One region of the Marinomonas sp. 15G6-16 genome, then DNA from elsewhere that is predicted to be linked to it. Evidence: predicted binding sites of a transcription regulator. Region 1 holds the regulator's gene; each other region holds the start of a gene.
The links. Region 1 encodes FNR, which switches genes on or off when oxygen is low (the NO sensors DNR and NnrR bind a similar motif). Its sites were predicted from a motif close to TTGATNTANATCAA; they were not measured.

Region 1 (3,282 bases):
GTGCAACCAAAATCGCACTTGGCCACCACAGAGATGACATTCTTGAAACTTTATTCTTAAACATGTTTTTTGGCGGCAAACTCAAATCTATGCCACCAAAGTTACTCAGTGATGATGGAAAACATGTTGTTATAAGACCACTTGCTTATTGCAAAGAAAAGGATATTGAAGCCTTTTCAATAATGAAAGAATACCCAATTATCCCATGTAACCTTTGTGGCTCTCAGGAAAACTTACAACGACAAGTTGTGAAAGATATGCTTCAACAGTGGGAAAAAGAATACCCAGGCAGAACAGATTCAATGTTCACGGCCATGCAGAATGTTGTGCCATCACATATGGCAGACACTGAATTATTTGACTTTAAAGGTTTGAAAAAAGCTGAAGACGCTATGAACCGCTTAAACATTATTTCTCTATAGGATGATAGAAATGAATCTTACATATAAAACTCTATTATTAACTGTCGGCCTTTTAGGTGGTTCATTTGTTCATGCCTCAACTGCTGGTGTGAGTTTGACCAACGAAACAGTGAAAGGCGATGTCAATTTAGATATGGGGTCCTTTGGTTTAAATGCTGGCGTTACCAATGATCTTGACACAGATAGCTCTACTGCCCATGTGGGTTTGACCGTTCAAGACTCAGAAGGTGGAAATGGACCTTTGGAAGTCGGTGTTGGTGCCCGTTTATCCATTATTGATACCAATGTTGGAAGTAACGATGAGGTCTCAATTGCATTAGGCTTAGGTGGTTGGTACCGCTATACACTTCAACAGGCAAACCGTTTGAGCATTTACGGCTCCTTATATTACTCACCTGAGGTATTGTCATTTTCTAACTTAAATCATACATACACATATGACTTCCGTCTTGAGTATATGACAATGCGCAATGCTCGAGCTTACATTAGTTATGCAAACACCGTGGTTGTATACGACGATAATAGCCGCGCAGAAATTAACAAAGGCTTCTCTGTTGGTGCCAACGTCGACTTTTAAGTAAGTAGACTTCTGAGCAATAAAAAAGGTGGCTCTAGCCACCTTTTTTATTGGAGATTAAACGTTTATATCAATCGCCATCGTACGCACAAAGACTAAAAACAGGTACGTCACTTTCACGTAATTTTTCACTACCACCTAAATCTGGTAAATCGATAATTGCAGCGACTTCTTTGATTGTCGCACCTTGTCCAGTTAGCAATTTAATAGCGGCAAACAAAGTACCACCTGTTGCAATTAAATCATCGAACAAAAGTACATTATCGCCAGCTTTTACCGCGCCTTCTTGTATTTCAAGCTCAGCTTCACCGTATTCTAAAGCGTAAGCTTGAGAAACAGTTTTACCTGGGAGTTTTCCTTTCTTGCGAATCAGGATAAGAGGCTTTTGCAGCTCATAGGCCAATACTGCAGCAATCAAAAAACCACGAGCATCAATACAAGCAATATGAGAAATATCAGAGGACATGTAGCGGTGAACGTAGGCATCAACGACCATTCTCATTCCTTTAGGGTCACTAAAGATAGGAGTAATATCACGGAAGCTGATGCCTTCTTTTGGCCAGTCTTCTACTGTTTGGATTAGTGACTTAACGTAAAAATCATCGTAGAGCATATTCAGTAACGCCTTAATTTATTTATCAAATGTTGGCGATTTTACCACAATCACTCGCAATCCCAACGAGTTTTTGCATTTCAGGGAAATTGACTATCTCAATCTCTTTACCATCAACATGAATTAGCTCATTTTTTTGAAAGCGAGTAATCACTCGACTTACGGTTTCAACAGCTAAACCTAAGTAGTTTCCGATTTCGCCACGAGACATAGAAAGTCGAAACGCACTGGCAGAGTAACCACGCTTTTTAAATCGATTGGACAGATTCAATAAGAAGGATGCGACTTTTTCATCGGCATTTTTCTTCCCTAGTAAGACCATCATCTGTTGATCATCCGATATTTTTCGACTCATTACCTTAAATAACTGATGTCTCAAAGAAGGAATTTGGGCAGATAGTTCTTCTAAATGAGTAAAAGGAATCTCACAAACTGTTGTGGTTTCAAGCGCTTTGGCAGAAACTGGATAGGTATCTGAATCCACGCCACTTAAGCCAACCAACTCACTAGGGCAATAAAAGCCTGTGATCTGCTCTTCACCAACGGACGTTATGTTGAAAGTTTTCAATGTACCTGAACGTACAGCATAAACAGAATCAAATTTTTCACCTTGGCGAAATAAAAAGTCACCTTTTTTTAATGGCTTTTTGCGCTCAATAATTTGATCTAGTTTATTGATATCCTCATCAGCTAAAGCGATCGGAAGGCAAAGTGCACTTAGGCTACAATTCTGACATTGAGACGTAAGTGTACTATTAAATCGTGTCTGTGCGTGTGTTACTGACATGTGAATCTCCCTGACCTGATGTTATATAACTTTTGAGTATTTTATATTGTTGTTTAGGTACTTATCGAAAACCATACAAATACAGCGAATAAGTAATCTACCACGTTCTGTCACTCGGATAATGGTCTGCATTCCATTGTCCTGTATTTCAATCATACCGTCTTCAATCATTGAGGTAAGATTATCTACCTCTTTTGAGAAATATTCAAAAAATCTAATATTATTCTTTTGCTCAATTGTCGTAGTATTTAATTCAAATTGAGAAATAAGGGTCATAATAACTTGATGGCGAATACGGTCATCAGAATCACTGATATAGCCTCGACTAATCGCCAATTGGCCTTTTTCAATACTACTTCGATATAGGCTTAAATCAGTATGGTTTTGGATGTAAACACCACTTAGATCGCTGATGGCAGACACACCAAATGCCACTAAATCAGTTCCAGCGTGAGTTGTATAGCCTTGGAAGTTTCTTTGCAATAAGCCCTGCTTTTGTGCTTTTGCAAGACTGTCATTAGGTTTTGCAAAGTGATCCATTCCTATGTACTCATAACCCGCATCGATAAGATACTCAATGCTCATTCTTAGCAACTGCACTTTGATGCTCGGAATAGGAAGGCTATCTTCAGGTATCCTTTTTTGTGATCTAAACCTTTCAGGCAGATGAGCATAATTAAACAAAGAAATGCGATCAGGCGATAATGCAATGACTTTATCTAGGGTATCTCTGAAACCATCAAGAGATTGATAGGGAAGACCATAGATCAAATCAAAGTTTATAGATTTAATATTCATTGCACGGGCGTCTTCAACCAATTGAGAAACGGTTTCAAGAGATTGAACTCGATGAATCGCCTCTTGTACTTTGTTGTCAAAGTCT
Region 2 (3,282 bases), 440 kb from region 1:
AAAAACTCATCACAGTGATCAGCCAGCTCAATTAAGTTTTCTTTGTTGATTTTCGTAGAAGTAACCGTTTGCCAGCGGTCAGTCGCAATGCTCCAGCCGTCTTCTGTGCGTCGACAACTCAAATCTAATACAAGGCGATCTGTTCCTGTTTCACGCTTAATTTTGTCTAAGCGATCCCAAGAGAATTCGCCATCTTTAAATAAGTAAGACGTTACAATAACGTGAGAAGCGCCAGCTTCTAAATAACTCGCAGCGTTGCTACTTTTTACACCGCCACCAAATTGTAAACCGTTAGGATAAGCACGCAGGGCGCTTAATGCCTCATCTTGGTTGCCTTTACCTAATGCAATTACGTGGCCGCCCGTAAGGCCATGCTCACGATAAAGCTTCGCGTAATGCTCTGCGTTGTAATCGCTGATAAAGTTTTCAGTAGCGCCTTTGTCGTTCAAGCTACCACCTACAATTTGTTTAACCTTGCCTTGATGTAAATCGATACAAGGACGAAACTGAGTCACAAAACGCTCCTATTACTGCTAAAAATGGCTGCTTATGGAAAGCAGCCAAAAATAATACGCAAAAATGAACATGGCTGAAATGCCAAAAAAGCAGTATAGCCGATAAATTCCTGAGAAACGATGCGTCAGAGAAAACATTCAGGAAGCCTGTTATAATCACAGCTTCCTTCTTATCATAGAATTTTCAAAGAAACCCTATGTTGCAAATCTCCGTCGCAGTAGCGATCCCAGACCACGAAATAGAACTTACTGCTATTCGAGCCCAAGGAGCGGGTGGTCAAAATGTTAATAAAGTCTCTTCTGCGATTCATCTTAGATTCAATGTGGCTCAATCTTCCTTGCCTGCGTTTTATAAAGAGCGACTTTTAGAGCTTAAAGATTCTCGCCTCACGAAAGACGGCGATATCGTGATCAAAGCACAACAACACAGAACTCAAGAGTTGAATAGGGAAGACGCATTAGCGCGCCTAAAAGCCTTAATTCAAGAAGCTGTTCGAGTTCAAAAAGCCCGTCGTCCAACCAAACCGACACGATCTTCCCAGAAAAAACGAGTTGATCAGAAAAAGCAAAAAGGGCAAATCAAAAGCCTAAGACGCAGTAACTGGGATTAGATTCATCTTACTTTGTCTTCTCTAATAGCGGCTTTGAGCCGCCTTTTCCATGACATATATCTACAAATGAAAGACTTTCCTGTGGCTTTTTAAACACTCTGTTTTTTGGCTTTCTGACATATTCTTTTCACTCTCTTTATCTTGATCTAACGCAATGTTTTAAAACGCAACACCTCTCATAATCTGGCCTTATAGTAGCCTCAGATGGGTGAGGCTTCGGTGGGCGTTAGATAATAAGAACACTCAATTAAATGAATTTAAGTGTCTACAAGCGTCTTTTTTCTCAATCAAATGAATGGGTTGAAGTTATATGATTAACGAAGCTGTAGTGGAATTATCGCGGTTTCAGTTTGCTTTCACTGCTCTGTACCACTATTTGTTTGTCCCTTTGACATTAGGGATGGCTTTCTTACTCGCAATCATGGAATCAGTCTACGTGATTACCGGTAAGCAAGTTTACAAAGACATGGTTAAGTTCTGGGGTAAATTGTTTGGTATTAACTTTGCGCTTGGCGTAACAACGGGTTTGACGATGGAGTTCCAATTCGGGACTAACTGGTCTTATTACTCTCATTATGTTGGCGATATTTTTGGTGCACCTTTGGCCATCGAAGGTTTGATGGCTTTCTTCCTAGAGTCCACTTTGGTTGGCTTGTTCTTCTTTGGTTGGGATCGTCTCAGCAAGGTAAAACACCTAATGGTGACTTGGGGCGTAGCGTTAGGTTCTAACTTATCTGCTCTATGGATTTTGATTGCCAACGGCTGGATGCAAAACCCAGTCGGTTCTGAGTTCAACTACGAAACCATGAGAATGGAGTTGGTTGATTTCAGCGCTTTGATCTTTAACCCAGTGGCGCAGGTGAAGTTTGTTCATACGGTTTCTGCAGGTTACACAACGGGTGCCATGTTCGTTCTAGTGATTTCAAGCTACTACTTACTAAAAGGTCGTGATCTTGCCTTTGCTCGTCGTTCTTTCGCCATTGCTTCTGCGTTTGGTCTGGCTTCTATTTTGAGTGTGATCTTGCTAGGTGATGAATCTGGTTACGAGATTGGTGAAGTTCAAAAAGTGAAATTGGCTGCCATTGAAGCGGAATGGGAAACTCAGGAAGCACCTGCGGATTTCACTCTGATTGCTTTCCCAAACCAAGAGCTTGAAGAAAACGAATACGCAATCAAGATTCCGGGCTTAATGGGTTTGATTGCAACACGTTCTCTTGATACGGAAGTAGAGGGTATTCAAGAACTGAAAGAGCATAATCGCCAACGAATCATCAATGGTATTTATGCGAACCAGTTGCTTGAGCAATTACGCGAAGGCTCAACAGATCCTCTTGTGAAGTCTAACTTCGAGAAAGTGAAAGACGACCTTGGTTACGGTTTATTGGTGACAGCCTTCAATGAAGACATCAATAAAGTAACGTCAGACGAAATTGATCTAGCGGTGGAATATTCTATTCCTCAGGTTGCGCCTTTGTTTTTCGCCTTTCGAATTATGGTGGGATGTGGCTTCCTAATGTTGATCGTGTTCGCAGCGGCTTTCTATCAAAATGCTCGTCGCCGAATTGGTAATAATCCTACTTTCTTGAAATTCATTGTGCTGTGTTTGCCGTTGCCTTGGATTGCGAACGAAGCCGGTTGGTTTGTTGCAGAATATGGCCGTCAACCGTGGGCGATTGGTGAAATCTTACCTGTTCACGTTGCAGTATCGAGCCTAACAGCAACCGAAATTTGGATTACGATCGCTGGCTTTGCCGTCTTGTATACCGCTTTCTTGATTGCCGAAATGTATCTAATGATTCGTTTTGCAAAGCAGGGGCCTTCTAGTTTACACACTGGTCGCTATGCACTTGAACAAGAAACTGCTCAGTTAAAGCAGGAGGTATAAGATGGATTACGAATTATTAAAAGTAATTTGGTGGGTATTGATCGGTGTTTTACTGATTGGTTTCGCCGTAACGGATGGCTTCGACATGGGCGTTGGGAGTCTACTAAACATAATCGGTGGAACGGATTCTGAACGTCGTATCATGATCAACTCGATTGCGCCCCATTGGGATGGCAACCAAGTTTGGTTTATTACCGCGGGTGGTGCTTTGTTTGCGGCTTGGCCTGTGGTGTATGCGACGTCTTTCTCTGGTTTCTACTTTGCCATGATG
Region 3 (3,282 bases), 1.4 Mb from region 1:
TCGTTTCCCCAAGTGCGCTGCATGTTGCTGAATCCTTCCACGACTTTTCATAAACAAGTAACACGCGGCCAGCAAGGCATAACCTGCCATCACAGAAAATCCGGTCAAGATGGAAAAAGGTGTTAGCCAATGCAAGCTAGACAAACTGCTCGTGTCTGAGGGAACGCCTTGAACCAAAGAACCCAGCAATAAACCTTGGCAAAAGGCCGCAATGGCAGAACCTGAACTGAACGCCAAATCCCAATAAGGTCGAGAAGTGTCGGATTTGAAACGATACTCAAAGGCCACACCACGGAAGATCAAGGCAAACAGCATCAGCATGATTGGCAGATAAAAGATGGAGAGAATATCGCCATACGCCTCAGGAAAGGCCGCAAACAGAATCACGCCGCCGAATACTAACCAAGTTTCATTACCATCCCAAACGTGTGAGATAGAACGCATTAAATGATCTCTCTCGCCACCTTGATTGAACCATGGATACAAGATCCCAATGCCCAAATCAAAGCCATCGAGCAAGACGTACATAAAGATGGCGAAGCCTAAAACGAGGAAGTAGAAAAATGCCAAATCCATTATTGCTCTCCTTCTTTGTTTCGTACTTGTGTATTGGGAGTGCCTTTATTCTCAGCATCGTTTTCTTGTAAAAGCTTCACCCACGCCAAGGCGTAACCGGGCGCTTTCATGCCGATTAATTGTTGTTCTAAGGCGGCCATGCTCGGCGGGCCTTTCTTGATTAACTTACGCATGAAGTACAGATAAACCCCAAGCAGCAAGGTATAAATCACCACGAAGACGATAAGAGTGAATAAGACTCGCTCGGCCGGTAATGGCGAGACGATTTCTGAGGTGCGTACCAAGTTGTAAACGATCCAAGGCTGTCGGCCGATTTCCACCACGTACCAGCCAGCCAACACCGCAATCACGCCAGCAGGTGTAAATAAGCTGACTAACGCGAGGAAAGGTCTGTTTTCGAACAAGCGACCTTTGCGGCGCAATAACAAGGCGAGTAGGGCGATACCCATCATCCCAAAACCAATGCCAACCATGACGCGGAATGACCAAAACACCAAAGGCACATTCGGTCTGTCTTCTGGCGGAACGGTTTTTAATCCTTGCACTTCGCCATCCCAAGAATGCGTCAGAATCAAGCTACCAAGGTTGGGAATACCCACTTGGTAATCGTTGGATTCGGTTTCCATGTTCGGCATGGCGAATAACAACAAAGGCACATTGGCTTCTTTTTCTGGCCAAATACCTTCCATCGCGGCGAGTTTTGTTGGCTGATGCTCTTGCACGTTCAAGCCGTGCATGTCGCCAATCCAGGCTTGCATTGGCGTCAATATCAAGGCGAACCACATGCACATAGACAAACCTTTTTTTGCAAAAGGAATGTTCTGCTTTTTCAATAAGTAATAAGCGCAAATGCCCGCAACAACAAAGATGGCTGTGATAAAAGCCGCCATTAACATATGCGTAAATCGGTAAGGCATGGACGGATTGAAAATGATCGCCATCCAGCTTTCTACTTCAAATTTGCCATCGACGATTTTGTAACCCGCAGGCGTTTGCATCCAAGAATTCGCCACAATGATCCAAAAGGCTGAAATCCAAGTGCCTGTCATCACCACGAGAGTTGAGAAGAAATGCAGTTTGCGACCGACCCGCTGCCAACCAAAAAGCATGACGCCGAGAAAGCCCGCTTCCATGAAGAAAGCCGTCAGTACTTCGTAGGCCATGAGCGGCCCTAAAATCGCTCCCGTCATTTCAGAGAATTTAGAAAAGTTAGTGCCAAATTCATAAGACAGTACAATGCCAGACACCACGCCCATGCCGAAGGTGATGGCAAAAGGCTTGATCCAAAACTTGGCCAATTGAAGGTAATAGGGGTTGTGTGTTTTCAGCCACAAGCCTTCCCAGATCGCAATTAAGGTCGCAAGACCAATCGTGATACTGGGAAAAATAATGTGGAAACTCACCGTAAAGGCGAATTGAATACGAGACAAAATAGCAACGTCGAGATCCATAACCATTCCTAGTAAAAGTTGAATGTTAAAAAAGACAAGCGATGGTTATTCGTCGTTCTTGATGGCGATGGTGCGTATCTGTTGAAACGCCAAAGGAAAAACCGCCAAGCCCACAATGCTAAAAAGCGCGATGGCCTCGGTTAGAAAAAAACTCATGTTCATAATGTCTGCCCCATTAAGAATGTGTGATTAAGTCAGTAAAAATTGATCTAGATCAATCTATTAATAATGCTTATAGCAAACGAGAGGCCAATTTATGAGTGTTTTTATCTTATTGATTTTAAAGGAATAAAATTTAACTTTGCGTGAGCCGTAAAAGAGGTTTACGATTTTGTCTTATTTATAGTGTAAACGAGGTTTACGGTTTGACCCTTTCATTGATGTTTGAAATCGCCATGTTGGTGTCCAGCGTCTGCGGTATTTTGGTCGCGATTTGGCTTTTATGGCGAGCGAAAAAGCAGGGCGATTTACGCGCCTTGGCTGGCTTTGCCATCATGATGGCGATTTGGTGTTTTGGTCACGTTGCCTTGTTTCAAGGGTTTGAAAACCTTGGCATTCACATCATTCTCGCGAATCCTCTTATGCCGACTTTCTTCCTGCATTTTGCCATTGTGTTTGTGAACTCTGGTGCCGCGAAAGAAGCCATGCTCGACCGACTTCATAAGGCGTTGCCTTGGTTTTACGCCACCAGTTCGGCCGTTGTTTTGCACAGCTGGTGGATTGGCGCGGGCGACGTTGTCAGCACATTCGACACCCGTTCTTTTTTCGTTTTTACAGACGCAGGCACAGGGAACCTCGCGTATACGGTTTTAGTAGGGATCTTGGCTCACGGGGTTTTGCTCTTCGGTTGGTATCGTCATTCGGGCAATAAAAAACGCTCTATCTTGGCGATGTTTGGTGTTGGCGCGTGGGGGCTTTTGCTGGCAACCAGCTTTGTGTTTCCGTCCTTTGGCATCAGTTGGTTTCCTTATCCTATGTTGCTGTTGCCAAGCTATTTGCTCTTGCTGGTTTATGGCGTGGTGCGTTATCAAATCTTATCGGTGAATGCCTTTGCGAACAGAGCCTTACTTTGGCTTGCCATGATGCTGGTGATTCTTTGCTTGATCGCGGTGATCAGTGTGGTGTCTGGACGACTGGGTTTGCAAGCTTTAGCGGACGTTCCAAGCTGGCAATTGTGGCTCTATTCTTTGCTTCTTTTAGTGACGACGGCGGTGATTTACCAGCCATTGAATCGTCTGATTTCTCGTTTGATTTA

Region 2: the regulator FNR is predicted to act here: its motif matches at 1,268-1,281, upstream of AC0L46_RS13935 (cytochrome ubiquinol oxidase subunit I).
Region 3: the regulator FNR is predicted to act here: its motif matches at 2,232-2,245, upstream of AC0L46_RS09585 (cytochrome ubiquinol oxidase subunit I).

What each region holds. Positions count from the first base shown of each region.
Region 1 covers NZ_CM147916.1:118,594-121,875, reverse strand. Annotated here, with positions in the region: gene ttcA (tRNA 2-thiocytidine(32) synthetase TtcA) at 1-422, shown strand, start outside; gene AC0L46_RS00615 (YfaZ family outer membrane protein) at 433-999, shown strand; gene AC0L46_RS00610 (adenine phosphoribosyltransferase) at 1,070-1,612, opposite strand; gene fnr (fumarate/nitrate reduction transcriptional regulator Fnr) at 1,638-2,399, opposite strand; gene hemN (oxygen-independent coproporphyrinogen III oxidase) at 2,421-3,282, opposite strand, start outside.
Region 2 covers NZ_CM147916.1:2,908,552-2,911,833, forward strand. Annotated here, with positions in the region: gene hisA (phosphoribosylformimino-5-aminoimidazole carboxamide ribotide isomerase) at 1-515, opposite strand, end outside; gene arfB (alternative ribosome rescue aminoacyl-tRNA hydrolase ArfB) at 713-1,126, shown strand; gene AC0L46_RS13935 (cytochrome ubiquinol oxidase subunit I) at 1,437-3,011, shown strand; gene cydB (cytochrome d ubiquinol oxidase subunit II) at 3,013-3,282, shown strand, end outside.
Region 3 covers NZ_CM147916.1:1,979,888-1,983,169, forward strand. Annotated here, with positions in the region: gene cydB (cytochrome d ubiquinol oxidase subunit II) at 1-576, opposite strand, end outside; gene AC0L46_RS09585 (cytochrome ubiquinol oxidase subunit I) at 576-2,027, opposite strand; gene AC0L46_RS09590 (sensor histidine kinase) at 2,393-3,282, shown strand, end outside.